3 regions of the Priestia sp. AB genome follow, and region 3 is predicted to be linked to each of the others. Evidence: riboswitches for the same ligand, from Rfam matches in the RefSeq annotation. Region 3 holds a riboswitch; each other region holds the start of a gene.
What was found. A riboswitch is a leader RNA that binds a small molecule or an ion and turns the genes downstream of it on or off. The one in region 3 is predicted to bind S-adenosylmethionine.

Region 1 (10,264 bases), 1.0 Mb from region 3:
ATACGTTGCTTATTTTCAAGCATTTACTAATACTCATGCTCCTGTCGAGGAGCTTCGTGAAAAATATGAAGCCGTCTTAAAGCTTCCCGGAGTTGTTGGGCTTTCTATCGCCACGCGCCCTGACTGTCTCCCCGACGATGTGGTGGAATACTTGGCTGAATTAAATGAACGAACTTATCTATGGGTAGAACTTGGACTGCAAACTGTTCATGAACGAACTTCACTGCTTATTAACCGGGCACACGATCATCAATGCTATGTAGATGGGGTAGCAAAGCTTCGAAAACACGGTATTCGCGTATGTTCTCACATCATTAATGGCTTGCCTTTAGAAACACCTGATATGATGATGGAAACCGTACGTGAAGTAGCAAAATTAGACGTTCAAGGAATTAAGATTCATCTGCTTCATTTACTAAAAGGAACTCCTATGGTCAAACAGTATGAAAAGGGCCTTGTTGAATTTCTTTCATTTGAAGAATACGTAAAGCTTGTATGCGATCAGCTCGAAGTAATCCCTCCTGAGATGATTGTTCATCGTATTACAGGCGATGGACCGATAGACCTCATGGTTGGACCGATGTGGAGCGTAAATAAGTGGAGCGTATTAAATGCCATTGATCAAGAGCTCCAACGTCGTCAAAGCTATCAAGGAAAATATTACGAAAAAGAGTTGATGGAAAGATGAAAATAGAACGTATCCTGCCTTTTGCCCGCACATTGCTCACTAATGCTGTGGCCCAAGGAGATGTCGCGATTGATGCCACAGCAGGAAATGGACATGATACATTGTTCTTAGCTAACTTAGTCGGAGATACAGGTCATGTATATGGATTTGATATTCAACCTCAAGCCATTCAAGCAACTCAACAGCGATTGACAGAACACCATGTAGAAAACAGAGTAACACTTATCCAAGAAAGCCACAGCAATATAAACATGCTTCCTCGTTCTATTAAAGGACGAGTCACAGGCGCTGTCTTTAATTTAGGTTATTTACCAGGTGGAGATAAAGACATTGTCACCACTTCTGAAACAACAATCTCTGCAATTGAGCAGTTACTTGATTTGCTAGCACCTGAAGGAGTGATTGTGCTCGTTATTTATCATGGACACGAACAAGGGAAACAAGAAAGAGACGATTTACTAATGTATGTCCAAAATCTTGATCAAAAAGACGTTCACGTTTTACAATATCGTTTCATGAATCAGCAAAACAACCCTCCCTTCATCATTGCTATTGAAAAAAGATAAGCCGCATATGGCTTATCTTTTTAACATTCGGTACAAGCGTCCGTTGATATAGAAAAAGTAGCTGAGGGCTCCCCCCGCTTTTATTAACCTACGTGCATTCACATGAACATGTTTTTGTGCCCGCACTTTTTGATCCGACAAATAAACGCCCAAGAGTCCTTTATAGATAAAGCAGTGAAAGTGATAATCCGGCAGTTTTTTAGCATATTCGTCTGCTTTTACGACAAAATGCAAAAAGCGATCCATCATTTGCTGATAATGAGGATAATAAAAACAAAAGTTCAAATCTCCTCCTGCTTTATCTTCTTCTTGGTCAATTAAATAATCGAGTAAAATATGTAAGCCTTGAATATAAGGAAAATATCCTGCTTTTATTTTCTGCGTCATTTCTTCCGTCATCTCTTCTTGAAAGCTATAAGCAACTAAACAAAAAATTCCTAACGTTGAACCAGAGCACGCTGAAAATTCATACCACTCCATTTCAGGAACACTGTGCCGGTGAGCATCGAACCACTTCTCTAATCGTGGAACTCTTTCCTTGATTTCAACATGCTTATGTATTTGCAAATCACAATAATAATTAGCTAGTTCTAATAAATGTGAAGAGACTATATGGTAATTACAAGCTTTTCGCAAGGACTGCTGACAAGTCTGGACAAGTCCGGCTAAGTATCCTCCGTCGTCTTTATCCTCTCGAAAACGATAGTAATCCCCAAGAGGTGCATGAGGAGTCAACGCATCTGGCATCGATTCATGTAAGGCGGCAAAATCTTTAGGGTCTAGCGAATTGCTGCGGTCACATAAGTTATCTAAGTAATCGCTGATTGTTTGGTAGGCAACAATAAATTTCACGCATTCAATCATGTTTTCTTTCGCTAAAATCGATAGGATACCGCCTCCTTCACAATGAAAAGTTTTTGTATCGATACTTGCCAATGCTTGAGTACGCAATTCTTTATTAGGAATCTCTTTTGCTCGTTCGCGCCAATGATTAAGCTCATGATGAACGACAGGAAACACTTCTCGATAAATTTTTCTCATTAATGAAATAGGATGAGACGGAATCTTCATTTATTTTCACCTCAATTTCTTACCGCACTTATTAAATGTGAAGATCGACAAAACTTTTCGCATATGTAAAAACGTATTCTCTTTCAGGCTCATTAAAGATTTCGTGATACAGCTGAGACCATTCTTTGTAGATTTTTTCACTTAGCTCTATTTCATCAAACCACTGCCTAACAATCAGCTTTTCAATAATTTTATCTTCTCCTGCCTGCATCACAAGAAGCGGGACATCAGGCAAACGATCGATATCTTTAAAAGCTAAGTTGACAGCTTGGATCAATTCCCGGTACCATCTTACAGAAACTTTTGTAACATACAGTGAGTCATTTTCATCTTCATCTCGAACTTCTTGGTTTCTTGTTGCTTTTTCAACAGTGAGACCTAAATCGAAAAGTTTGTTCGGCATGACTTTATTTAACCCTTTAGATAGCATATCTAAATAAGCCGGTACTTGCTCTTTTAATCCTAGACAAGGAGAGGAAAGAATCGCACCCCATATAGGAAGGTTTTTTGTCTGGAGCGTACGAATAACCGCCAGTCCTCCCATACTGTGGCCTAACAGGAAAATAGGCAAATCATATTTTTGCGCTTCACGTACCCATTCTTCCACTTCATACACATATTCATCAAAGGATAGGATATGTCCTCTTCTTCTTGTTGTTAAGCCTTGGCCAGGAAGGTCTCCCATAATTACGTGCATTCCAACCGAACGCCACATCTCAATCAGCCAGCGATAGCGTCCGTGATGCTCCGCTGCTCCATGGACCATGACAATAACGCCTTTTGGATTTACTGCTTCCCATTTATGCATTTGAGTTACTCCTTCTTCCTTTTTTTGTTTACCTGCTTAAAAAACCTTTGTACACTTACATTAGAAGATTTACTACTTTTTTTCAACTAATAAAGGGAGATGATTTGATGATTTATCCGTATAAAGAAAAAATGCCTACCATTGCACCCAGCTGCTTCATCGCAGACTATGTCACGATTACTGGAGATGTCACCATTGGTGAAGAAAGCAGCATTTGGTTTAACACTGTTATTAGAGGAGATGTTTCACCTACGATTATTGGTAAACGAGTAAATATACAAGATCAATCAACACTCCATCAAAGCCCAAATGCTCCTTTGCTTATTGAGGATGATGTAACAGTAGGACATCAAGTTATTTTACATAGCTCCATCATCCGCAAACGCGCGCTCATTGGCATGGGTTCTATTATTTTAGACGGTGCGGAAATTGGTGAAGGTGCTTTTATCGGTGCTGGAAGCTTAGTGCCTCCCGGTAAAAAAATACCCCCTAATACTCTCGCACTCGGCCGACCTGCTAAAGTGATCCGCACTCTGACAGAAGAGGATTTAAAAGATATGCAGCGCATTCGTACAGAATATGTAGAAAAAGGGCAGTATTATAAATCTATTAAGAAATCTGATTCTTCATTATAAAGGAAACGTTCCCTCAGAAAGTCATACTGAGGGAATTTTTTTATTATCTCCACAAACTCTCCAATCATGCTCTATTCTCTCCACAATTGTAAAGAAATTTCCATATTAATTTACATCGTTTTAGTACTGCCTACACAATTAAAGATTAAACTGAATAATAAAGACGTATTTATTGAAAAGGGAGCGACTCTATGAAAGCCAAGTTAATTCAGTATGTATATGATGCCGAATGCCGATTATTCAAAAGCGTAAACCAACATTTTGATCGAAAGCACTTAAATAGATTTTTACGTTTACTAACTCACGCTGGCGGAGCCACGTTTACCATTGTGATAGCGTGCTTGCTGCTATTTCTGCATCCTTCATCCGTCGCTTACGCTTGTGCGTTTTCTCTAGCCGTTAGTCATATTCCTGTCGCCATTGCTAAAAAACTATATCCGAGAAAACGACCTTATATTCAATTAAAATATACAAAAGTATTAGAAAATCCATTAAAAGATCATTCATTTCCATCTGGGCATACAACAGCTATTTTTTCGTTGGTTACCCCTCTTATGATTGTTTATCCAGCCTTCACTACCGTTCTTTTGCCTCTTGCAGTAACGGTAGGAATTTCAAGAATTTATCTCGGTCTGCACTATCCGACGGATGTCATGGTAGGCCTGATACTGGGCATCTTTTCAGGTGCTGTGTCACTGAACATATTTTTAACTTAATTGATAGGAGGAGTACTAATGAGAATTGCTTTATTTACGGATACATTTGCTCCAGAAGTTAACGGAGCTGCTAAAACACTTTATCAGTTTACCCAGTATGTCAAATCAAAGCAAATTCCCATCCAGGTATTTGCTCCTGAATTTGCTCATGATCAGTCATTTTCAACGTATGTTCACCGTTCGCCCAGCATGCCGTTTTTCCTTTATCCAAACAGCCGCTTTTCATTGCCAAACGTTCTAAAAATTAAAAAACAGCTGCAGGAATTCAATCCTTCTATTATTCATTTGGCCACTCCTTTTACAATGGGGCTTTGCGGCTCCTATTATGGGAAAAGATTAGGTGTTCCTCTTGTCGGCTCTTATCATATCAATTTTGATGATTATTTATCTCACTATGAACTTGAAAAAATGCGTGTACCACTGCAAAAATATATGAAATGGTTTTATAAACCTGTACAAAAAATATTCGCTCCCTCTGAAGTGACCAAACAGCAGATAGAAGAACAAGGGTTTCACAACGTATCTATTTGGTCGCGAGGAGTAAATCATAAATTATTTCATCCCCACTATGACCGCTTTGATATTCGTATTAAATATAATATTAAAAAGCCCTACATTTTAACATATGTAGGAAGATTAGCTAAAGAAAAGAACGCTGATTTTTTAATAAAAATTGCACGATCTCTACCTGATCATATCCGCCATCAAATTCACTGGGTTATTGTGGGAGACGGCCCTTTAAAAGAACAAATGCAACAGCAAGCATCTGAGCATATGACATTTACAGGCTTCCTTGAAGGTAAGCAACTTGCTCATATCTATTCATCATCTGATTTGTTTGTTTTTCCTTCAGAAACAGAAACCTTCGGAAATGTTGTACTGGAGTCTCTTGCTTCTGGAACTCCTGTAGTGGCAGCAAATGCAGGAGGAGTTAAACAGATGGTTCAGCACGGGCGAAACGGCTACCTTTGCAAACCTCACTCCTTAGAAGAATTCAGTTCGGCTATTACAGGTTTACTCGATGATTTGCACCAGCGGCTTCACTTTGGCCATGCAGCGAGACACTATGCTCTTACTCAATCATGGGACGCCATTTTTCAGCATTTGCTTTCAGAATATGAAGGCGTCGTAGAAAAATCTGCTGCAGGTATTCAATGGGCATAAAAAAAATCTCCGTTTTCACGGAGATTTTTTTATTATTTAGCTAAAGCTTGAGTTTTTAATGCTTCCGCTTTGTCTGTGAACTCCCAAGGAAGCTCCACATCCGTACGACCAAAGTGGCCGTAAGCTGCTGTTTGCTTATAAATTGGGCGACGTAAATCAAGCATTTTAATGATGCCTGCTGGACGTAGGTCAAAGTTTTTGCGTACTACGTCTACTAGTACTTCTTCAGAAACTTTTCCTGTACCGAATGTATCAATTGAAATAGATACTGGTTGTGCAACACCAATCGCATATGCTAGTTGTACTTCACATTTATCAGCAAGATCAGCTGCTACAATGTTTTTCGCAACATAACGAGCTGCATAAGCTGCTGAACGGTCTACTTTTGTTGCGTCCTTACCAGAGAATGCACCGCCGCCATGACGAGCATATCCGCCGTAAGTATCAACGATAATTTTACGACCAGTTAAACCAGCATCTCCTTGAGGACCTCCGATTACGAAACGTCCTGTTGGGTTAATGAAATACTTTGTATTTTCATCAATTAACTCGTTTGGAACAACTGGATTAATAACATATTCTTTTAAGTTACGTTGAATTTGCTCTAACGTTACTTCTGGATGATGCTGAGTTGAAATAACAATTGTATCGATGCGAACAGGTTTGTTGTTTTCATCATATTCAACTGTTACTTGTGTTTTACCATCCGGGCGAAGGTAAGGAAGAATTTCTTCTTTACGTACTTCTGTTAGACGGCGAGCAAGTTTATGAGCTAATGAAATTGGAAGAGGCATTAATTCTTTTGTTTCGTTACATGCATAACCAAACATTAAGCCTTGGTCCCCAGCTCCGATTGCTTCGATTTCTTCATCTGACATTTGACCTTCACGTGCTTCTAACGCTTGGTCTACACCAGCAGCGATATCAGCTGACTGCTCGTCGATAGATGTTAATACTGCACAAGTTTCAGCATCAAATCCGTATTTTGCACGAGTATAGCCAATTCCTTTAATTGTTTCACGAACTGTTTTAGGAATATCCACGTAAGTAGAAGTTGTAATTTCACCACTTACTAAAACTAAACCAGTTGTTACGCTTGTTTCACAAGCAACACGAGCATTTGGATCCTTTGCTAGGATAGCATCAAGAATTGAGTCAGAAATTTGGTCACAAATTTTATCGGGATGTCCCTCTGTAACAGATTCTGACGTGAACAGACGACGTTGTGTTGACATCAGTTTTCCTCCTTATAAATACGATACATTGTGATACGGTACTCATTCCCTTATTTTCATTACACGTTAAAAAATATAAAAAAACCTTTCCTTGTATCGAGGAAAGGTATCAAATTCTACATAAGCCTTTCACTCTTATCGATCAAGGTTGTGCCCTTGCATCAGGTTAGCACCTTATCGTCTACACAAAAAAATGACGATGGTTGCTGGGTTTCATAGGGCCTGTCCCTCCACCAGCTCGGGATAAGAGAGTATCCGTTCAAGGACATATAATACATGAAAAAGCGCTTCACTGTCAACAACATTCAAATGGAAATCATCTCTTTATGTTTGAATCTGTTTTAATGTAACATACTCAAATTCCGAAATAGTACACCTTATTAAGAATCATCACTAAGTTTAGTTAATAAGACAGATCAAAATGAGGCTTTCACTTAAAATAGCTTCACTTTTTTCGCTCCTAGCACATATACAGGTGTCCAAAATAGGTATAACGTACATTTTTTTATAATACACAAACATTTTTAGTTAAATAGTATAGAATAATTAAATAAATGTGTTATACTAATTATAAATTTCAAACATTAATGAATAAATAATAGCTAAAAAAGGAAGGTAGTGCACATGAGTACTGTTGATATGTCTATCGAATTAAATGGTTTGCTTCAATTAAAAACAACAAAACACCAATTATCTGTTCCACAACTTGTTGAAAAAATTCTAGCTCGACGCGAAGGAACGTTGACTTCTACAGGTGCTGTGTCAGTCGAAACCGGAAAATATACAGGTCGCTCTCCTTTAGATAAATTTATTGTAAGCGATGCTGTGTCTTCAAAAACGGTTGAATGGGGACCTGTCAATCAGCCAATTTCTGCTCAGCGATTCGATGCGCTATACAAAAAAGTTTTAAACCACTTAAAGAAGCAGGATGAACTTTTTGTTTTTAATGGATATGCTGGAGCTGATAAAAAGTATCAGTTACCAATTCAAGTAGTTAATGAATTTGCATGGCACAACCTATTCGCTCAGCAGTTATTCATTCGCCCTTCAGCCGAACAAAAAACAAATGATGATGTGAAGCCGTTTACAATTGTAGCAGCTCCAACGTTCAAAGCTGATCCTGAAACAGACGGGACGAATTCTGAAACCTTCATTATTCTTTCGTTAGAGCGACGCATTGTGCTAATTGGAGGAACTGAATACGCTGGTGAAATGAAAAAATCTATTTTCTCAGTGATGAACTTCTTGCTTCCTCAAAACAATATTCTATCCATGCACTGTTCTGCCAACGTAGGAGAAGAAGGTGACGTTGCATTATTCTTTGGTTTATCTGGAACGGGTAAAACAACGCTTTCTGCTGATGCAAACCGTCGTTTAATCGGAGATGACGAGCACGGTTGGTCAAGCTCTGGTGTATTTAATATTGAAGGAGGATGCTACGCGAAGTGCATTCAGCTTTCCGAAGAAAAAGAACCGCAAATTTTCAATGCAATTCGCTTCGGCGCCGTACTGGAAAATGTAGTGTTAAATCAAAATACGAAAGTAGCAGATTACAATGATAATAGTTTAACAGAGAATACTCGTGCTGCTTATTCAATTGACTCTATTGATAATACGGTATTGCCAAGCGTTGCTGGGCACCCTACAGCTATTGTCTTTTTAACTGCTGATGCTTTCGGCGTCTTGCCTCCAATCAGCAAGCTTACAAAAGAACAAGCGATGTACCATTTTCTGAGCGGATACACTAGTAAGTTAGCTGGAACAGAGCGTGGCGTAACATCGCCACAGGCTACTTTCTCTACATGCTTTGGTGAGCCTTTCTTACCTCTTGCTCCAACAACTTATGCAGAAATGCTAGGAAAGAAAATCGATGAACATAATGTAAATGTCTACCTTGTAAATACTGGATGGACCGGTGGTGAATACGGCGTCGGCGAACGAATGAAGTTAAGTTACACTCGAGCTATGGTTCAAGCAGCCCTTGAAGGAGAACTAGCTAATACCGAAACAGTAACAGACGCTATTTTTGGTTTATCGATTCCAACTCATGTTCCGGGAGTTCCTGATGAAGTGCTTCAGCCTTCTAAAGCATGGAACGATGCAACAGCTTATAATCAAAAAGCAACTGAGCTTGCTGCTAAATTCAAAGCTAATTTCAAGCGTTTTAATGATGTGGCATCTGATATTTCAACATTAGGCGGACCTAGGGTCTAATAAAAAACCGATCGTCTTAGAGACGATCGGTTTTTTAGTTAGTCGAATGTAATTTTGTCAGTTCATATGTGACAATGGTTTTTTCCTGTTCCATTTCTACCTTACGCACAACAGCAGTTCCAATACATTCTCCAGTTTTCGTTTTGTGAATGTTTAATGGAATATCTAACGGATACAAGCGATATCCTTTTTTCTCAATTTGAAAAATGTTATCCGTTACACGTTTTTCGTTGCCTTTTGTCACAATCATTGTATTTAATTCTAGCGGCATCCCCATTTTTTCTCACTCCTCACTGTTATTCTACTTGTTTTCTCTATCGTAGCATATCTTTTATTGCGCTTTCATCCACTTCGTTAACTTCTTCACCGTTTCTCGGTTTTCTTTTGGTGGAAAAGCATGTGGAAAGTTTTCGAAGTACCAGCTGGTAACTTTTTTATTGGACTTCTTTAATTTAGATTCGAGCTGATAGGAATGATCAATCGATACGTTTTTATCTTCTAAACCATGAATAAGCAAGACCGGCGGCTCGACGAGATGAGCACGATGCAAAGGTGTCCTCCATTCATATCTTTCAGGATATTTAGAAGGAGTTCCTCCAATCACTCGCTTCATCATTCTTCTTAAATCTTCTCTTTCTTCATATGTCAGCACCATATCCGTGACACCTCCCCATAACACAAGAGAGCGGCTGTCGTTTTTTTCAATGGCTGTGAGTAAAGCCATCACTCCCCCTCTTGAAAACCCAAAAATATGAATGCGGTCACGGTGGACGTTAGGGAGCTGTTTCAATAAATCGTAAGCAGCAAAAGCATCGTAACGATCATCTCCTGCAAAATCTTCGTTTCCTTCGCCTCCTTGATTTCCCCTATAGAACGGAGCCATCACAATAAAACCTTGAGAAGCAAATTGAATGAGCCGAGCAGGACGAACCGTTCCTACGTTCTTAATACCTCCTCTTAAGTATAAAAAGCCGTCATACATTCCTTTTTCTTTTGGCTCTGCGAGCATTCCTTTAATCTTAAGCCCTTGACATGCATATGTAATCACCCACAGCGCCACGCGAGGGTTTGATGATGGGAAACGCTGTTTATGAAGAATTGTTCCATCTTTCATTTTTTTCCTCCATTCTTTATATGACTGGTATATTTTTTCCCGCCACGGTGGAC
Region 2 (10,264 bases), 160 kb from region 3:
CTCGTTCTGATTTAGGAAGTATACTGCAGCATTTGTTAAATAGCGGTTATCCGCTTCAAGGGGCGTCTGATCATCTAGTGAGCGAAGCGCTGTACTTGGCAGATCCAGATGGAAACGGCATAGAGATTTATCGAGATCGTCCGTCAAGTACATGGGAATGGAATGACAGTGAAGTAGTAATGGCTACAAAACCTTTAGATGCAGAAGCGATATTAGCTGAAGGAAACGGTAAACCATGGACAGGATTACCTTCAGCTACCTTAATGGGACATATTCATCTTCACGTTTCTGAATTAGAGCAAACGGAAAACTTTTATCGAAATGGATTAGGTTTTGAGGTTGTGAGCAATTACCATAATCAAGCATTGTTTATTTCAACTGGGCGCTATCATCATCACATCGGACTAAACGTTTGGAATGGAATTGGAGCGCCTAGTCCTCTTGAAAGCAGCGTTGGTTTAGAGTCATTTACACTTGTTTTTCCAGCTGGAGAAGCAAGGGAGCAGGCAATAAATCAGCTTCGTGAAATCGGAGCAGCTGTGTCTAAAGAAAACCAAGATTTCATCACAAAAGATCCATCAGGCAATATAATTAGATTAGTCCTTTAACATAAAAGCTGCCGCAATTGGCAGCTTTTATTTATCGCAATGTTCGTCAAAATAGGAAAGAAATGTACACTTTTTTCTCAAATAGTAAGATGATAATGGCGAAAACGGTGTTATTTTCAGGGAAATAAACGAAGAGTCTTACGTTTAAAAAAGTTTGTAAACAAGCGGGCGTGGGAATAAAATACATATCAAGCATCATTTCTTATCATTATTGAATCTTTATATAAAGTCTTTTCATATAAAACCTTGAAAGAAGGGAGCGGAAACCTGTGAGATATAAAGTGAAACATTGGCTTAGATTAACTTCAGACGAGCGCTATCTTGTATTGTTTGCTACTGCTGCTTTGCAAAAAGAAAAGCGATAAAAGAGTTGTTAATAGTAAGGAAAGTAGCTTTATATGCTAACGAAAAGGTAATAAAAGGCCTGAAAATAATATATTTATTTTCAGGCCTTTTATTGTTTTCAAACCTTTTTTAAGTCACCTGTTGAGAGATAGCTTCAGCCGTTTGTTTGCCGTTTGTTATACACGCTGCAATGCCTACTCCATAGTAAGAACAGCCGGCTAATGTAATAGCGGGGTGCTTGTCATGCAATTTTTGAGTCAAGCTGCGTACAAGTTCACCGTGTTTAAGGTGATAGGTAGGCATCAATTTATCCCAATTGGTTACGTCGCTTTCAATGGGCTGCTCTTTGATTCCTAAGCTGTTTTCAATGTCCTTTTGTGCCACTGCTAGCAGCTCTGCTTTTGACATCGTCCGCAGGGTGTCAAAGTGGTGACTCGTGCTTTTATAAAATAAGCGAACTAACAAATTCCCTCGCTTAGAGGTGTGAGCCCATTTTTTGCTCGTCCACGTGCAGGCATTGGCGATTAAGTGGCTTGATTGAGAGGCAATAAACCCGGTGCCTTCAGCGGGAAGGTATTCGTCTGGAACGTCATAGCCGATGTACACGCTAATGAGAGAAGAATCTTTTAACTGCTCAAAGTCTTCGTTTAATTCGGGATCGTTCAACAGTTGCTGAGCAGCCGTGTGCGGTGTAGCTAACACCACGTAATCCGCTGAATGGGCTTGCCCCGGCGTACTGATTTGGTAACGTTCACCGTTCCGTTTTATGCTGGTGGTTGGCGTATCTTTTAAAATCGTTACATCAGAAAGCTCTTCTTCTAAGCGGTGAATAATCGTTGATAAACCTTGTTTAAACGAAATGAATTTTTTATTTCCTGCCGTTTTAAATTTTTTTTCATTGGCTCCCATTCCCTTGATGATGCTGCCGTACGTGTTTTTATAGTCGAGCAGATACGGGAGAGTCGAAGAAATCGTAAGTTTGTCTAAATCGCCAGAGTAGACGCCCGATAAAATAGGTGCAATTTGCTTTTCTACTAGCTCTTCTCCTAAAAAATGTTTTAAAAAGAGTCCAATTGAGCTGTCTTTCGTAAACGTTGTATTTTTAGTAATTAAGTCTTTTAAAGCTGTAATTTTAGCTTTTGAAGAAATCAGCTCGCTCTTAAAAAGAGATTCCACGCTTGTTGGAATACCGAACATGGTATCTTCAGGAATTGGAAGCAGCTCATTAGCAGAGTAAATAAATGATTTGCCCGTTTCGTTATAGACTAAATCGTTTGTTAAGTACAGCTCTTCTAGCAGGGGCATAACGTTTTCTTTTCGAGCTACAATAGAATCCGCCCCTGTTTCCATAATAAATTCCCCAGCTTCACGCGTATTGATTTTCCCTCCTAGATGGGCATGTTTCTCTAGTAATAATAATTTAAGCGGGAGATTACGTTCTCTTTTTAGTTTCTGCAAATAGTACAGAGTGGTTAAGCCCGTAATTCCTCCTCCAATAACAGCGACCGTTTTCAAAATATTCACTCCTACATTTTCAACAATTAGTCTGTAATATACGAAAATCATACCACTATGACTAGGAAAAGTGTAATGAATTGATTGTGAACATAGTGTGTGCAAACACGAAAAGAAATATTGAAACTATACGATTAGATATTTTGAAATTACATAAAATAAAAGCTCATACACGTAGAGAAAATGACTGAGACGCAGCAGTGAAGAAAGGAGGAAGCATCATGCTCGGCGGTTTTATGGAAACGCTGAAAAAAGACTGGCTCGCTTTAGTATTAATAAGTGTTCTTATATGCGGTATTACCTTAAACGTACGAGCCGAAGAGAAGAGCGGACGAAGCGGATACATCGAACCAAAGCTAGTTTTTCCTGTGATCAGTGATGTTCATATTAAGGAAACAGGAACGCTTGATTTGCGTACTTTTCAACATGCATTAACGCAGTTAAATGAACAGGCACCGAAACAAGATGTATTTGTAGTAGTAGGAGATTTGGCTGATACCGGCGCGTTAAAAGAATACGACCGCTTTTTTTCTATTTATAATCAAAATAAACAGCCGCAGGCCGTATCTCTTTTTACGATTGGTAATCATGAATACAGGGACAGCGTAACCAATCAGCAAGCGCAGCAGCGTTTTTTATCTAAAACTAAAATGAAAGCTCTTTATTTTCACCAAGTGATAAAAGGATATCATTTTATCATGCTTGGAACAGAAAGCCGTCTGACCGCCGGTGATTATTCAGTCAAACAAATTAACTGGCTTGCTGAACAGTTGAAGATAGCAAAGCGAGACGATCCTAAAAAACCGATTTTTGTCTTTATTCATCAGCCTATTAACAATACACTGTACGGGAAAAACAGATGGGGGATAGAAGTGAATGAACAGCTTCTTTACAATACGTTAAAACCTTTTCCGCAAGTCATTACATTTTCTGGTCATACCCACCATCCGTTGGACGATCCTCGTACTATTTTTCAAAGAGATTTTACATCTCTTGCAACGTCTTCTGTTCGGTATATATGGCCTGGTGCCGGATATTTACAAGGTGAACTTCCTCCTGGCTACCGAGATGTGAGTCAAGGTCTTCTTGTAGAGGTTTATAATCGAAAAGTAGTCGTTAAAAGGCGGGATTTTCACGCAAATAAGTGGACAGGAGAAGCGTGGGAAATTAACATACCTGCAGATGCAAAAAAGTTTCACTACACGAATGAACGAGATTTAGTAAAACCGATTTTTCTGCCAAGCTCTACTATTTCTGTTATACAAGAAAAAGCTTCATCGAATCAGCTGTATATCCAGTTTACGCAAGCGGTGGATAATCTGATGGTTCATTCTTATCGCATTACCGTCAAAAATAAAGAAACTGGAGAAGTGGTCAAAACATATAATGCATTTTCTCAATACTACAGCGATCCCGTTCCGGATGTTCTAAGTCTTCCGTTATCAGGTTTACAGCCTCATACTGCGTATCAAATAGAAGTAGCGGCAGTGGATGCGTTTGACAATCAAAGCGACCAAAAATTAATCATTGAAGGCTCTACTAAATAGCTAAAAGAGTCCTAATTTTTATTGATTCTTTTAGCTTTTTTCATCTGTTTTTAATGTTATTTTCATTAGATTTTTAAGTGGAGTTGCTACACTGAAACTGTATTTAAAGTCATAATATGTAATTTTCATGAAAGTATCAAAAATCAAAAGGAGTTTGTATGAAAGGATCTTTTGTACGTTTTTTAGTAGTGGGACTGGTCAATACAGCAGTAGGTCTTTCCATTATGTATGTGCTGCTTCATATTTTTCATCATTACTGGGCAGCAACGTTTATCGGAAATACAGCAGGAGCAGTCGTCAGCTACGTGTTAAATCGAATATTTACGTTTAAAAGCGGAGTTCATTTATCTACAAGCATACTGCGTTTTATTTTGGTTATCGGCGTTTGCTACGGCTTGTCTTACTATATTGGACTGCAGTTCTCCAGCTGGTTATTGCATCAACTTCCTGCTGCTGTGCATCCGTTCAAAAAAGATGTCGGTATATTAATTGGAACAGGTCTGTATACGCTTTTAAATTATACGGGTCAAAAATACTTTGTATTTAATACAAAAAAAGAAGCAGTCGTCGTACATGATTAGCTTCTAGCAATTATGAAATGGAAATAGGTGTTAACAGATGAAGAAAGAAACAGCTATGAATAAAGAAAAAACATTGCTTATTATCGCTTTCCTTTTGCTGCTTGCGTATGTATCTCCTATGTTTTTGCTCGGGGAAAATTCACATATACGCGTGCACGATAATTTAGACTCAAATATTACGTGGTATAAAGTTCTGCATCGAAGCGGAGAGCTGTTTGGCTCCAGTCATGCCGTATTACCTCAAATTATTAACGGATTGCCGAGGAATACGTTTGGAACAGAATTTAGCGGTATTCAGTGGCTGTATGGTTTATTCCCGACCATGCTTGCGTACAGTCTCAGCCAAACGATCACGCGCGTATTTGCTTTAATTGGAATGTACTTATTATTAAAAAAGCATTTTATTAAAAGCGAGGATGCTTATGCGATTCGAGTGCTTGTATCACTTGCTTTTGCACTTACTCCTTTTTGGCCTTCAGGTATGCTGAGTACATTAGGACAGCCGCTGGCGCTGTGGGCGTTTTTAACCATTCGAAACCGCGAAGGAACGTGGAAGGAATGGCTTACTCTTTTATTGCTTCCGTTTTACGCAAGCTTTGTGCTAGGGTTTTTCTTCTTTTTAACGGCGATGGGAATGCTGTGGCTAAGAGATGCAGTTAAAAAACGAGTGTGGAATATTCCTTTTTTAAGCAGTATTGCAGCGATGACCGCTGTCTTTCTGCTCATTGAATACCGCCTTGTTGATTCTCTTTTATTTCCGGAGGCCCCGACGAGTCGAAATGAATTTTTAAGCTCTACGCTAGGCTTTGCACATTCCGTTCGCCTTGCTTTTAAGAACTATACGCTTGGGCATACACATGTAATGACGCTTCATACCTTTGTCATTTTACCGCTTTCTTTTATTGTACTGTGGATTGTTGCTCGCAATCAGAAAGAAAAGCTTGAAAAAACGTTTTTGCAGTTATTTATTTTTAATCTCCTACTGTCGATGTGGTATGCATTTTGGTTTTATAAAGGATGGGAGCCGCTAAAAGAAAAATATCAGCTTTTTAATACGTTTAACTTTGCTAGATTTCATTTTTTACGCCCTCTCATTATTTATTTGATGTTTGCAGTTGGCAGCTATGTTTTATGGAAACGGGACCAGGCGTGGAAAAAGTTTGTGTGGGTGTGTTTGGTTTTACAGCTGCTTGTGTTATTTATAGCGAACCCTGAGCTTTATTATCGCTACAATCACGAGCCGTCAGTCAAAGAATTTTATGCTGTCCACCAATTCGATGAAATCAGCAGATATATAGGGAAACCTAAATCATCTTATCGGGTAGCAAGCATTGGGCTTCATCCATCAATTGCTCAGTATAACGGCTTTTATACGCTCGATACGTATAACAACTTCTATCCGTTAACGTATAAACATGAGTTTCGCAAAATCATTGCCAAAGAGCTTGATAAAAATAAAAAGTTAGAAAGTTACTATGATCACTGGGGCAACCGCTGCTATGTGTTTGTTAGCGAGCTAGGGAAAAAATATGATTACCGAAAAGACTCAACGAAAAAAATTCGTCATTTGCAGCTTAATATCAGCCAATTTAAAAAAATGGGCGGTCGCTATATCTTTTCAGCTGTGCCAATCGAAAATGCTGAAAGTGACGGTTTGCACTTTTTAAAAGCGTTTAACGATAAACAGTCCGCTTGGAAAGTGTATGTATATGAAGCAAAGTAAGGGGGCAATAACATGAACAGACCTATTTTAACGATTGTTGTTCCATGTTACAACGAAGAAGAAGTATTCACAGAAACATCTTTTCAATTAACTACTGTAGTAAAAGAACTGATAAATGAACGTCTTGTATCAAGTGAAAGTACCATTTTATTTGTAGACGATGGAAGCAAAGACAGCACGTGGTCGCTTATTGAAAAAGAAAGCTGCAGTAATTTGTTTGTAAAAGGGTTAAAGCTAGCGCGGAATGTAGGACATCAAAATGCTTTGCTCGCAGGACTAGAAGCAGCCCATAAGCAATCCGACTGCGTCATTTCCATTGACGCAGATTTGCAAGATGATATCAGCGTTATTCGTACTTTTATAGAGAAATATTGGCTCGGGTATGAAGTCGTATATGGTGTTCGAGACAGCAGAGAAACCGATACATTTTTTAAACGAACCACGGCAGTAGGGTTTTACCGTGTAATGAATAAGCTAGGAATTCAGCTCGTTCAAAATCATGCCGATTTTCGTCTCATGAGCAAACGTGCTCTTGGTGAACTTATGAAATATAAAGAAGGCAACGTCTTTTTGCGAGGCCTTGTACCATTAGTAGGATTTCGCTCCACGGAAGTCACATATGACCGCAAAGAACGGACAGCGGGCGAATCAAAATATCCGTTAAAGAAAATGCTTGCTTTTGCATTTGATGGAATTACATCTTTTAGCGTAGCGCCAATACGCCTATTAACGCTGCTTGGAGGAGCTTCTTTTCTCTTTAGCATTGCGTTTGGTATTTACGCGCTGATTCAAAAATATTTAGATCATACGCAAATTGGCTGGACGTCTCTTATTTTATCAATTTGGCTTGTAGGCGGCCTGCAGCTGATGGGAATGGGTCTTGTCGGAGAATACATTGGCAAGATTTTTAACGAAGTGAAACAGCGTCCTAAATATGCGATTGAAAGAGATTTATATACAAAACACTCATTAGACACACAAAAAGATTTGCTTATGCATTAATAAGAAGCTTCTCCTAAATGGAGAGGCTTTTTTTGTTAAAGCGTTTATCATAATTTTTAAGTGAACAGGAAATGCTACTACTAAAATTTCTAAGGAGATCAACATCTATGAAAAGACTATTTTATACAGTCAGCACTTCTTGTTTTGTTTGGCTTGCTTTTGCAGCCATTCATGTCAACGCTCTTTCGATTGAGAAGCTTCCGATGAAGAAATCATCTGAACAATGGTCGGTTGAACTGACAAAAGCGAGCATGACGGGAGATAATCAGCTAAAGTGGAAAAATAACGTCTATCATACATATGGATTAACCGTTGAAAACATTGGAAAAGACGTAGAGCGCGTGCAGGTCCAAGCTTTTCGGCACGAAGGAAAAAATAAGGCGAAATACAGCTTGTTTTCTCCTATTGAAAGGTCTAACTTAAGCAAAAGCGGTCAGCGCTTTCGCTATGCGAATTTTGCTGTTCCTGGAAAAGCGGCAGGTTTAGACATTATGATTAACTGGACGGACGAACGAGGCAATCATCAAGAACATTTTGAATTTAAATAAAAGTCTTCGCTTAGGCGAAGACTTTTTTTGCAGGAATTTATCTCTGCATGTGGAAGACGAACACGAAAGGAGAGGTCGTAATGATTGTAAAAGCTACTGAAGAAGAAATACAGGAAATTCGGACGAAATCTGCTGATGCACTGTTTGAAGGAACAACGCATCAGTTTCAACCGTCAACTGAACGCGTAAATGAATTAATTGATAATGCCCTTCAAAAAGGATGTTATTATTTAGTATCTAGACAAGAAAATAAACTCGCAGGCTGGGTTCTTGCGGGACCATCTGCCGACTTCTTTTCAAAAGAAGAAATTGGCTTTATCTACGAATTATATGTTGTACCCGAATACCGCGGGCAAGGTTTGGCCAAGCCGTTAATGCAAAAAGCAATTGATGAATTGTCTATCAAAGGATACCGTGAAATCAGACTCAGCGTTCATGCTGGGAATTTTGCACAGCATGTGTATCGTGAACTTGGATTTGTAGATAAACAAATATCAATGAGCTTCCAAGTGGTAAAACGTCCGTAACGTTAGTGAATGTCAGCGAGTCCATAAAACATAAGATATTATACATGCGATGAGGTTCGGTAATGAAAGTAAAAGTAAATAAGTAGCCCAAACAGCGCCTTTATCTAGTACTTCAACGGCTCCTCCACCTGTATTGTCTGAGGAGGGGGGATCTTCAAGCGCGTTCATAATTAAAGCCGCCGCTGCTAAAATAACCCCTCCGATGCTTCCAGTTGTTTTGACAATTGCAATATGGAAAGTAGATGAAAAGGCAATGCTGAGAAGCAGCAGCAAGCTTCCCAAAAAAGCAGATAACATATATCGTTTCATGTGCTCACCATCCTTTATGAAAGCATACCATATTTTACTTCTTTTTTCTTTTTATTGAAAAGCTATTGACGTAACCTATAAAACATATTAGAATAGTCAGAAATAATTTAAAAACGAAATATTCTTATCTAGAGAGGTGGAGGGACTGGCCCTTTGAAGCCTCAGCAACCACAATTATTGAATGGTGCTAATTCCAGCATAGCCTAGCTCTGACAGATAAGAAGAGGAATCTTTTTCTATGATGAAATCCTCTTCTTAGGAAGAAACATTTCGTATAGAAAAGGTGATGACATTGAATAATACACAAACGGCTTTATGCATTGACGATTATTTAGATCTATACTTATTAGCAAAAGAAATAAATGACGAAACGTGGCAGCAAGAAATTTTAGCCGTGCTAAAAACGCAGCAAAATCGTTCATTTGAAGAAAAACAATCCGCCCTAGTTCAAGAGATATGGGAAGATTTTAAACAGTTAAATGAAGATATTTCTTTTACGTATCGCTTAATTCAAGAAGAGCCAACTAACGAACAATTTCAGGCTAAATTAAGGCACTTGAGAGAACGGCGGATCACGCTGAGCCGTGAGTTATATTTAGCTAAAAAACAGTATGTTGAACACACGCAATAAAAAGATCTGCTTGAGAAACAAGCGGTTTTTTTACGTGAAAATGTTAGAATCGTTATATTTCGGGTAGTAAATGGATAAGACAAGCAAAGGAGGGATAACAGTGGCCCAAGGTGTATTATGTGAAGTGAATGAGTGCATGTATTGGAAATCCGGAAATAAATGCAGTGCAGAGTCCATTTACGTTGTGAGTCCTGAAAGTAGTCACCATGTTTCTGAAACGGAAGAACCTGGCTGTAAAACTTTTGAACCCGCGAGATAAATGCTAGTTTTTATAAAAAAGCATAAAATGAACGATGCGCTGACGAAGTTGAGTCGGCGTTTTTCTATTTTTTTAAAATACTATTACTTAGGTGCAATACTAAATACATATTAAAAAAGCAGTGCCTATGTCTAATTGTGCGTTTAAACAAAATGATAAGATAATTTTTTTGTTTTTCGACAAAAGAAAAGTGAGAGAAAGGTGATAGAATACAAATATACAGCCTAGCTGTCTTTTAGCACAAACTTATATGAAAGCGCTAACAAAAGGCTGTGTTCATCTCGTTTTGACAGATTGGAAAAAGGGGAGACGTTTATGCAGGGGAAAACTCAGGGGAAAGAATTGAAACGCGGGTTAGAAGAAAGACATGTGACGCTGATGTCCTTAGGAGCAGCCATAGGGGTAGGACTGTTTCTTGGATCTGCATCTGCTATTAAATTAGCAGGGCCAGGAATATTATTGGCGTACGGATTTAGCGGAATGATTATGTTTTTTATTATGAGAGCACTTGGAGAAATGGCGATTCAAAAACCTGTTGCAGGTTCATTCAGCAAGTACGCACGCGACTACTTAGGGCCGCTCGCTGGTTATTTAACAGGTTGGAACTACTGGTTTTTATGGGTTGTAACATGTATGGCTGAAATTACAGCCGTTGGTATTTATATGGGG
Region 3 (10,264 bases):
ATAAAAAACTAGATAATAATTGTAAGTATGATACAGTAAATCAAGTATTTGTTAAATATATATATTGCTGCCGTGTATCTAGGACTTGGCGTAAAAACAAGTTTAGGGCAATCCGTTGTATTAAATAGAAGAAAAAGAATGTAAAGGAGAGAAAGTAGTGTCAAAACGATTTGTACTAACTGTGGCGGCCGGAGGATGTATAATAATTTCCGGCGCGCTGCTGCTCTTAAATTGGGAAAGAGTGTTTGGAGATTATCGTCCCGTTCAAACAGCAACAGCTGTATTCAAGTTAGAAGTGGGAAGCCAAGGTGTAGCAAGGACTGCAGATTCGGACGATGCTCTTCATTATATGGTGAAAAAAGGACATTTAGATGAATATATTCATATGATGAATGAAAAAGGCTATGTATTAAAAGAAAAAGATATTAATCATAACCGACTTGTTTTTAACGATGGACAAGAGGATGAGCAAATTTACTACAAGCGCTTTGCCAGGAAGTATACGATGATTGATGGAGAAGGGTAAAGGCTTTACATGGTATTTTAGTAGACTAAAACCTTATAACCCTATCTGTCTTTAAAGTTTTTTGGCGGAAAAGAAAAATAATATTGACAATTATGACAAAAAGCTTAATACTGACTTTATTACATAAAACAAATACAATTTGTTTCCTTATCAAGAGAGGTGGAGGGACTGGCCCTGTGAAACCCGGCAACCGCTGTCTATGACAGAATGGTGCCAAATCCTTAAGAGTGTATCGCTCTTAGAGATAAGGAAGAAGCTGAAACAAAGCTCTTCCTTATTTATTTAAGGAAGGGCTTTTTATGTACAAAAAATAACGAGGTGATAATTTGAACAAAGCAGACCGTATTAAACGAATGAAAACACCGGAAATTGATGCAAAGTATGAAGGACGAGTGCCTCCGGGTTAGGTAGTAACGGAGCGATTTCCAATTTTACATGAAGGGGACGTGCCGGAGTATAACTTAGAGGAGTGGACGCTTCGAGTGTTTGGATTAGTAAACAAAGAAGTGACGCTTTCGTATCAAGATATATTGGACATGCCGCAAATAACGGTGAAATGTGATATTCACTGCGTAACGAGATGGACAAGGCTTGATAATGAATTTACGGGCGTGCTGTTTACAGACTTTTTAAAAGCAGTTGGCGTGGAGTTAAAAAGTAAATACATCATGCTGCATGGAGATAATGACTATACGTCAAACATTGAGGTAAAAGATTTACTGAGAGACGATATTCTTCTCGCTCATTCCTTTAACGGAGAGCCGCTTACAGCTAAGCACGGATATCCGCTGCGATTGGTTGTTCCGCATTTGTACTTTTGGAAAAGTGTTAAATGGCTTCGAGGCTTTGAAGCTATTGATGAAAATCATCCTGGCTTTTGGGAGCAAAACGGCTTTCATCTTAGAGGAGATCCGTTTAAAGAAGAGCGTTTTTCCGGAGAAGATTTGGGCATTCCAGAAGATGAGTGGGTACATAAAGACTATGATTAATAAAAATGCCTATGTGTGTGCATAGGCATTTTGTCAGCGCTGGCGGTTTAATTCCCACACAACGTGGCGAAGTTCAGGTAAAATCAGCTTGGTCATGGCTAGACGAACCGCACCGCTTGATCCTGGTATAGAAAAAACGGCTTTTTCGTTAATCGTCCCGGCAATTGCCCGGCTCATAATTGCTGCGCTGCCAATATCTTCGGTGTAGCTCAGCATGCGAAACAGCTCGCCAAATCCAACGATTTCTTTATGAATCAGCGCTTGAACGGCTTCAATTGTGACGTCTCGTTTTGTAATGCCGGTGCCGCCGTTTGTGAGAACAAGGTCAATGTTCTCATCACTGCAGCCAGCAAGTATGGCTTGTTGAATCGACGTTTGGTCGTCTTTTACAATTTCATAGGAAACGATCTGCATGTCGTGTTCTTTCAGAAGCTGGATCATTAGCGCGCCGCTTTTATCGGTTTCTTTCGTACGTGTGTCTGATACCGTAATGACTTTGCAGCGAACGGGCTGAGTTGCTTTAGATTTATGTTCATGTACGCTCATTATGTACCTCCTTTACGCTTCGGTGCGCTTGTAATCACCGTTTTTACCGCCTGATTTTTCAAGTAAATACGTTTCGCCAATAATCATTCCTTTATCAATGGCTTTGCACATATCATAAACGGTTAGAGCGCAGGCAGAAGCAGCGGTCAAAGCTTCCATTTCAACGCCTGTTGAGCCTTCCGTTTTAACCGTTGCTTCTATTAATAAACGGTACTGATTATTGCTTGTATCCCAGTCAAATGAAAGGTTTACGCCTTTTAATAGAAGGGGGTGACACATCGGAATAATGTCAGACGTGCGTTTTGCTGCCATGATTCCCGCTACTTGTGCAACAGCAAGGACGTCGCCTTTTCCAATTTTATGTTCTACAATCGCTTCGTGAATTTCTTTGTTAACAAGTATGCTTGAACGAGCGGTTGCAACGCGGCGAGTGATAGATTTTTCGCTAATATCGACCATGTTGGCACGGCCTTGATCATTAAAATGTGTAAAAGAAGACATCGGTGTTTTCATCCTTTTTCAGTAAATTTTGTTGTATGATAGAAATAGTGAGATATTCTATGATTTTACACCATAGTGCAAAAAGTGAACAGACATAAAGGAAGTGAAGAATGTATGTTAGAAAGCAGAACACCTATTTCAATTCCTGAAGCAATTGAAAAAGTCATGACATATAAAAGAAAAGGCAGCATCGAACGCGTATCGATCACCGAAAGCTATGGACGCTATTTAGGAGAAGATATTATCGCCGACCAAAACGTTCCTCATTTTAATAAATCGCTTTATGATGGCTTTGCGGTTCGAGCGCAAGACTGCGTAGAAGTCTCAAGTGAACATTCTGTAGAGTTCGAAGTTGTAGGTGAAATCGGCGCTGGCTCTGTTTTTGAAGAAGAAGTAAAGCCGTTTCAAGCGGTGCGCATTATGACAGGAGCGCAAGTGCCTCATTCATGTGATGCGGTTGTGATGCTTGAAGTAACGAAGTCGTATGAAAAAGAAGGCAAAACGTATATGGCGTTAAGCAGGTCAGCTTCAAAGTGGGAGCACATTGCGTTAAAGGGAGAAGAAACAAAAAAAGGAGACGTGCTTGTTTCAAAAGGGACGCGAATCAATCCGGGCGTCACGGCTTTTTTAGCTACGTTTGGCTATGCGGATGTAGCCGTGGTGAAGCAGCCTGTGGTTGGCGTATTAACAACGGGAAGTGAACTGCTTGATGTGAACGAGCCGTTAGAACCAGGAAAAATCCGCAACAGCAATTCTTATATGGCAATTGCGCAAATCGTAAGAAGCGGGGGAATTCCGAAATATTTAGGGAAGCTTGAAGACGATTTTGACCGCTGCTATGAAGCGGTAGAAAAAGCGCTTGAAGAAGTGGATATTTTACTGACAACCGGCGGGGTATCCGTAGGCGACTATGATTATTTGCCGGCTATTTATGAAAAACTTGGTGCGAACGTGCTGTTTAACAAAATTGCGATGCGACCCGGAAGCGTCACAACAGTCGCAGAACGAAACGGACAGCTGCTGTTTGGATTATCGGGAAATCCTTCTGCTTGCTATGTCGGGTTTGAACTGTTTGTCCGTCCGATTGTTCGCAGCTTTTTACATTCACCGGCGCCTCATTTACATAAAACAAAAGCGGTATTAAACGGCCGCTTCAAAGAACCTAATGCATTTACGCGAATGGTGCGAGGAGAAATTTCAGATGAAGGTGGAAAGCTTGTCGTGACGCCTGTTGGCATGGATAAGTCAGGCGCTATTTCGTCATTAGCTGCAGCAAACGCGCTGGTTGTTCTTCCAGGAGGAGAGCATGGGTATGATAAAGGAACAGAAGTGAACGTGCTGCATCTTGATAACGAAGGTACGAGATCGCTTTGGGTATAAATAGCAGTCTGCTTATTACTTGTCCTTTTTTTCAATAAGAACTTGAAGCAGCTCTGTAATTCTATCTAATTTGCTTTCAATGCGAACAAGTAAGTAAAAAGATAGGGCAATTGGAAAGCCTAAATCTTTAATATAGCTAACTAAGTTTTCTATAATAGCATACCTCTTTCACTTAGAAGATATATTATAATATGTAATTTCTAAGTATTTGTTCGCAGGGCATATGTCCATTTTCAAGATAAAAGTCCTTAAAAAATAAGAAAAAGCAGCCTCGGCATTGGCAAGCGAGGCTGCTTTTTTGTAAGGGTTCATTTGTATGTATCTCACTATAAATGACTACTAGACTTTAACATGTTTTTAAATGTAAATACTACTTGCGTTATGACAGTTTCATCTAGCTTCCCTTTAACGTACTGGTTAGTTTTTATAGGTTTGGGCATCATATTCATAGCGGGGACATATTTAGTTTTTGTTAAAGAAAAGAAGCAGATCTTTAAATAAAGGTCTGCTTTCTATTTCTATCGAGAGCTTATATTGCGTTACCTACTCTACTCGGGTATAGGCCATACCTCAAATACACTAATCTATTAATTAATATATTCCATGTTTAAATTTCTTCTTTTTCTACTGTTCTCGCACTAATAATTCTATTCTTATGCGTTTCTCCCCAGTCTTTCATAAGTAAAATGATTGGTTCGAGAGATCTTCCAAATTCGGTTAGGGAGTACTCTACTTTTGGAGGAATTTCTTTATAGATCTCACGGTGGACAATCCCGTCCTTTTCTAATTCTCTTAATTGCAAGGTCAGCATCCGCTGTGTAATGGCAGGATACAGTTTTCGGAACTCATTAAAACGTTTCTTTCCATCGATAAGGTGATAAAGTATAATCCCTTTCCATTTTCCTCCTATTACGTCTAATGTGGTTTCGACCGGGCATCCGACTTTAGTGGGGGGGTAATCAAATCCTATTTTTTGGTTTCTCATTCATTTTCACTCCCTGTAGTATACAGTTTTATACTATGTTTAATTAATGTGCGTACTTTCTCTAATATATTACAAAATATACAATATAATCATACCAAAAATAACAAGGAGGTCTATATATGAAAACATTAGTACTCATTGCACATCCAAATATTGAATCTTCCCGAGTAAATAAAAAGTGGAAGGAATCAGTTTTGAATGAAACGGATCTAACAGTTCATGACCTTTATGAAACATATTGTGATCAACCCATTGATGTGAAAGTTGAACAGCAGCTGCTTCTTGCCCATGATCGTATTGTTTTTCAGTTTCCATTATACTGGTACAGCAGCCCGCCACTTTTAAAACAGTGGTTTGATGAAGTGTTTACCTTTGGGTGGGCTCATGGCCCTGGCGGAACGAAGCTGACAGGAAAGGAGTGGGTATTGGCTATTTCTATCGGTTCACCTGAACATTCTTATCAAGCGGGCGGGTATAATTTATTTTCAGTAAGCGAATTAACAAAGCCGTTCCAAGCATCTGCTAGTTTAGTTGGGATGAGCTATCTTCCTCCTTTTGTCGAGTATCGTGCAAATAAAATCAGTGACTATGATATTATTCAAAGTTCAATTCGCTATGTAAAACATATTACAAATACAGAATTAAATCCGAAAATTCGCCTTCGTAACTATTTAAAACAGCTAGCTGAATAATGTGTGAGGAACTAACTTTATAGAATATTTGATTTTATGGGAAATGAGACGTTAGATCATTTACTATTTAGAAGTATTGAATATCTTGAGGATGACACGTATAAAGATATGTAAAAAAAGTTGAAGATAAAATTAATCATCACTTTTTTTAACGCATAAAAAACTCCCTATTTCCGTAGGGAGCTTTTCTGCTAGGAGAATTATTCTCACATAGTAGATACGTTGCGGTATCTTGAGTAGTTTAAGCAAAAAGTGGAATATTATTCGTTCTTTAACTAACAGCTTTTAGTTTTGATTTAGAGTTCAAGCTCCATAAGCTAAATAGTACGGTCATTAACCCAAGTATGATGCTAGATTGAGGTGTGTTGAGTATTCTTCAACGCCTGTTGAGATTTTTTCAACTTTTAATATAAGAACAAGCACTTCTGTTGATCAGTTCTCATAAGATGTTTCAAAATCAAATATAAGAAAGAGAGTGGAAAACGAATGTACTATTGCGTTACTTGCTGCAGATTGCAAAATGAAAATGTTATTAAGAGTAAGCTGTTTGAAAATGGATTTTATATAGATCCATTTTTAGGAGAGAAAATCCCTTTAGGTATGTGTGCACATAAGTGTAACCATGAGCCGTGCAAACCATGTAAAAAAGAAAAAATCATCAAAAAGATTGTGCCAAAGGAAGTATCTAAATTAAAGAAAGCAATAGAATATGTACCTGCTCATCGTCATGATCAAGAAAAAGTTCCATTTTCACAATAAATAGAGAGCGGTATGCCGCGTTCATTTCATTTAATAGAAATCCATTGTTATTCCGCAAGTTGATTCATTACCAGTTGTACAGCTATTGCATCGTCTAAATAGCCGATTGGAAAGACATAGTCTGGAATAATATCGGTAGGCAAAATAAAATACAATAGCCCACTTCCCAATATTGAGCGCTTGGCAGCTGATGTTTTTTCATCACAATATTCAAGATACATTTGCTTTAATTGATCAATAAAGGTTCCAACGCTGCCGACTTGCTCTATTTTGGTTTGAAAGTTATTTAGAATCATGCTGTGTCCTTCGTCTGTCTGTGCATATTGTTTATATTTTGTTAGTTCTTGTTCGACACGTTCAATCGTAAAGTTTGTATCTACTATATTAAAAGATTTAAGTATTTCTTGAATTTTATCAATGGAGTAATGGATTCCTGTTTCTAATTCATTTTTTGTATTGTTTGAAGCAGCTCCAGCAGGGTCAATTAATGCTTCAAGAGGAGTATTTAAATAGTGTGCAAATTGTTTTAAATGGTGTAGATTTGCTTGCTGTTTTCCATTTATAATCCGTGAGATAGTTGCCGCATCAATCCCCGTAAGTGAGCTAAGTTTCCGCATAGATAAAGCATTTTCCTTTAATAAAGACCTTAATAACAAACCAAGGCTTTGGTCATGTTGGATCTTAGACATAGCGATTCACCTCTTCATATTTTTCAACGCGCAGTGATTATTTTATTGAAGGTTTATCAACAATATATGCAACAAATAAGCAAATCTCCTCAACATTATCAACAAAAGGAGAATACAAAATGGAATGGTTATTCATATTAGGTTTTGCATTATCATCGAGTATAGATAACTTCGGTGTAGGAATATCATACGGAGTTCGAAAGGTAAGGATAAAATGGCTTTCTAATTTACTGATAGCGGCTATTTGTTTCCTCTTTAGCATGGTGGGAATTACGTTTGGTAGGTGGATTTCAACCATCTTACCAGGAGTTTTCCATGTTATTGTAGCCGTCGTATTATTAACGCTAATTGGGATTCGAATTATTTTATTAGTCGGCTCCCAGAGAAATAACGGAATTGATCAATTAGATAGTACGGGTCAAGTAAAAGTACACTCTATTGGATGGATAGAAAGCAGTGTTTTAGGTGTAGCACTTTCAGCGAACGCACTTACAAACGGTCTAGGAGCTGGTTTGCTTGGGTTATCACCTTTAGCTATTTCGCTTACATCAGCATTTGGCAGTTTTATCACAGTATGGCTAGGGGTAATGGTGGGGCAAAAAGCCGCAAATGTTCAAATTGGGAAATTTACATTGAGTCAATGCGGAACGTTAATAAGCGGAATTACGATTTTAATTGTAGCCTTTACTCAAATATTTTAAAAGAAAAGGCGCCACTTACTAAAGCAAGTGGTGTTTTTTTTGTGTGTTTTGTAGTAACTAGTTTTCCATAGGTTATACAAACTAAAAAATAGATGATTAATACTCTTATCAATGCTACATAAGAATTTATTTAATGAAGGGGTAAGAAAACTTCATTCTTTCATTCTTTCTTATTAAGTTTTAATCGTATTTGAGAAGGGTATAGTATTATTTAGTCAAAGCGCCAGAATAACTGTCGCAACTGTTATCTCGTTTGCAATCAATATAGATACACTATTCTAAAAACCAGCTGTACACCCTAAAATAAAGCTGGGAACATCCAGTTTTGAAAGACAAGAATACAAAGCGTAAAATTGTTCTCACGAATAGACAATTTACTAGTTTAAGATTCTTGAAATTTAGGTTGATTTTATATAAGGGAGCGTACACACTTGAAAAATCAGTTTGCTCAATTAATACAGAATAATGAAAGCGTTCATATTTACTATAATATTGACGACATGAGAAGTTACTTAGATAATCTTGTGTCTTATATTGTGTCGGGAATTGAACAGGAGAGGCATACGTTAGTTATAGAAAGTGAAAGATTAATTCCATTAATTTTTGAAAAGTTAGAGGGAATTCTAACTGAAGACCAATTAACATATATACATACTATTAATAATTTTGATTATTACTGTTCAAGTGGAAGCTTTCAGCCTGCCATCATTTTTGAACATCTCTCTAAACACTTAGATCCTTTTTATAAAAACAATACGGCTTTTCAAATATGGGCTCATGTCGAATGGGGACAGCAAGAAGGAATTATACCTATTTTAGAAGAGTTTGAAAATGAAGCCGACAAATTAGTAAATAAAGGCGGATTACATTTAGTATGCGCGTATGATGAAGAGAGAGTACCAGAAGTTCTTAAACTTGCTTTAATGAAGTGTCATCCATACTTAATTTTAGAAAACAAAATTATTCCATCCAATTTATATGTAATGACAGATGCAGTGTAAGTAATAGTGTGATTGAGCGTTACTTTTAAAAAGCAAAAGGTAAATGGTGAACAAACAAGGAGCCTTATTTAAGGCTCCTTATTTATTGTTTTTAGAGAGGATATATATCTTTTATCTTTATATCTAGTGTGAACTTTCAATTAAAATCTCTATTCCTTATCGTCCTTCTTACTTATATACCTAAGTTTGTATGTCGTGTTTATTCACTAACCTATGATAAAATGGAAATATAATCAAGGTATTTCTATATATTAGGAGGATGTAAAATGGAATATATTGATCAAATAACAAATGCGGCGGTGAATGGAGAGAGTGAAGAGATAAAAGCGTTATTAAATAAAGAGCCATCTTTACTTAACGCTTTTAATTCAGATGGGTGGACGCCTTTACATTTAGCTTGTTATTTTGGGCAAGTGGATAGCGCCAAGTTATTGTTGTCATTGGGGGCGGATATTGATGCTAAAGCTAAAAACCCGAATGAAAACATGCCTCTTCATGCAGCAGTAGCAAATAAGCAAATTCAAGCTGTAGACTTGTTGCTTACAAAAGGCGCAGATGTAAATGCAAAACAAAGCGGTGGATGGACTAGTCTTCATGAGGCCTCGCTGCTAGGAGATAAAAATATGATTAAACTTCTTATAGAAAAAGGTGCAGATATCAAGATGCAAAAAGATGATGGTAAAACGCCGTTAGAGATTGCAATAGAGAAAAAACAAGACAGTGCAGTTCATTTACTTACTCAGTGTTTAAATAATAAAGCTTAATATAGAGTAGGAGATTTTATATTAATGAAATTAGCGGAAGTTTACATGAAGGAGAGGGAATGCCTATCATCATTTGGTTTCGCCACTTGCCACAAATAAGCATGAACTTTTCTGAATGGACGCCTTTTATCCAGAATACGTGGTATCGAAAACACTATATGAAGTTTGTATATTTACTTCAGATTATTTTGCAGAGGTTATTATCACGTAAAATAGTAGTAGATTGGTTTATTTGTATTACTACCTATAAGAAAAGCACCTGTAGTAATTAGGTGCTCTTTTTGTGTTGATAATCGGTTTTATACTAGTTAGCTTCCTATAACATATCTCTGTTAAAATACTACTCTATGGCTATGTTATAATGTAATTATAAGGAAGAAGAGGTGAATATAGTTATGTTGACTGCAGTAGCTGTAACTGTTTCTATTTTAGCGTTAGCTTGGATTGCTGGGCAAAGAGAACAGCGCCAGTAACTTTATATATTATTTGTATATAGAATTGAGACGATTATATAAATGAGCAATAGAAATGTTTTAGTCAAATTGATGTTCTTTTTAGGATCATTTTCTATCACAATCTTTGGGTTTGTTTTAAAACAGGGATTAACAGGGTTACTTTTATCTGCTGCCTGTATTATATCCGCAGGGTTCTTAATGAAAACTGGAGATACAAAAAGAGGGGGGAACTAACGCGGCTTAGCTTCTCCTTCTTTTTTAGTATTAGAGTGACTA

Region 1: linked by a shared signal. The riboswitch ahead of metK (methionine adenosyltransferase) and the one ahead of POF52_RS05515 (sulfite oxidase-like oxidoreductase) in region 3 are both predicted to bind S-adenosylmethionine.
Region 2: linked by a shared signal. The riboswitch ahead of POF52_RS04690 (hypothetical protein) and the one ahead of POF52_RS05515 (sulfite oxidase-like oxidoreductase) in region 3 are both predicted to bind S-adenosylmethionine.

What each region holds. Positions count from the first base shown of each region.
Region 1 is NZ_JAQMYN010000001.1:35,505-45,768, reverse strand. It holds gene POF52_RS00240 (TIGR01212 family radical SAM protein) at 1-688, shown strand, start outside; gene POF52_RS00235 (class I SAM-dependent methyltransferase) at 685-1,254, shown strand; gene POF52_RS00230 (tetraprenyl-beta-curcumene synthase family protein) at 1,267-2,325, opposite strand; gene POF52_RS00225 (alpha/beta fold hydrolase) at 2,357-3,133, opposite strand; gene POF52_RS00220 (gamma carbonic anhydrase) at 3,241-3,768, shown strand; gene POF52_RS00215 (phosphatase PAP2 family protein) at 3,960-4,484, shown strand; gene POF52_RS00210 (glycosyltransferase family 4 protein) at 4,503-5,648, shown strand; gene metK (methionine adenosyltransferase) at 5,681-6,883, opposite strand; SAM riboswitch class I at 7,016-7,133, opposite strand; gene pckA (phosphoenolpyruvate carboxykinase (ATP)) at 7,508-9,097, shown strand; gene POF52_RS00195 (DUF2584 domain-containing protein) at 9,132-9,374, opposite strand; gene POF52_RS00190 (alpha/beta hydrolase family protein) at 9,429-10,211, opposite strand.
Region 2 is NZ_JAQMYN010000001.1:908,416-918,679, forward strand. It holds gene POF52_RS04645 (VOC family protein) at 1-608, shown strand, start outside; gene POF52_RS04650 (protoporphyrinogen oxidase) at 1,083-2,468, opposite strand; gene POF52_RS04655 (metallophosphoesterase) at 2,690-4,015, shown strand; gene POF52_RS04660 (GtrA family protein) at 4,174-4,596, shown strand; gene POF52_RS04665 (DUF6044 family protein) at 4,634-6,319, shown strand; gene POF52_RS04670 (glycosyltransferase family 2 protein) at 6,332-7,321, shown strand; gene POF52_RS04675 (hypothetical protein) at 7,429-7,869, shown strand; gene POF52_RS04680 (GNAT family N-acetyltransferase) at 7,950-8,396, shown strand; gene POF52_RS04685 (hypothetical protein) at 8,409-8,705, opposite strand; SAM riboswitch class I at 8,827-8,928, shown strand; gene POF52_RS04690 (hypothetical protein) at 8,992-9,336, shown strand; gene POF52_RS04695 (DUF1540 domain-containing protein) at 9,437-9,595, shown strand; gene alaP (alanine permease AlaP) at 9,911-10,264, shown strand, end outside.
Region 3 is NZ_JAQMYN010000001.1:1,063,772-1,074,035, forward strand. It holds gene POF52_RS05510 (hypothetical protein) at 158-526, shown strand; SAM riboswitch class I at 671-777, shown strand; partial or broken gene POF52_RS05515 (sulfite oxidase-like oxidoreductase) at 853-1,515, shown strand; gene POF52_RS05520 (MogA/MoaB family molybdenum cofactor biosynthesis protein) at 1,549-2,061, opposite strand; gene moaC (cyclic pyranopterin monophosphate synthase MoaC) at 2,074-2,562, opposite strand; gene POF52_RS05530 (molybdopterin molybdotransferase MoeA) at 2,677-3,942, shown strand; gene POF52_RS05535 (YvrJ family protein) at 3,958-4,098, opposite strand; gene POF52_RS05540 (winged helix-turn-helix transcriptional regulator) at 4,550-4,927, opposite strand; gene POF52_RS05545 (NAD(P)H-dependent oxidoreductase) at 5,047-5,619, shown strand; gene POF52_RS05550 (DUF3973 domain-containing protein) at 6,106-6,378, shown strand; gene POF52_RS05555 (DUF1232 domain-containing protein) at 6,426-7,067, opposite strand; gene POF52_RS05560 (manganese efflux pump) at 7,187-7,768, shown strand; gene POF52_RS05565 (MEDS domain-containing protein) at 8,200-8,769, shown strand; gene POF52_RS05570 (ankyrin repeat domain-containing protein) at 9,036-9,533, shown strand; partial or broken gene POF52_RS05575 (DUF3267 domain-containing protein) at 9,593-9,724, shown strand.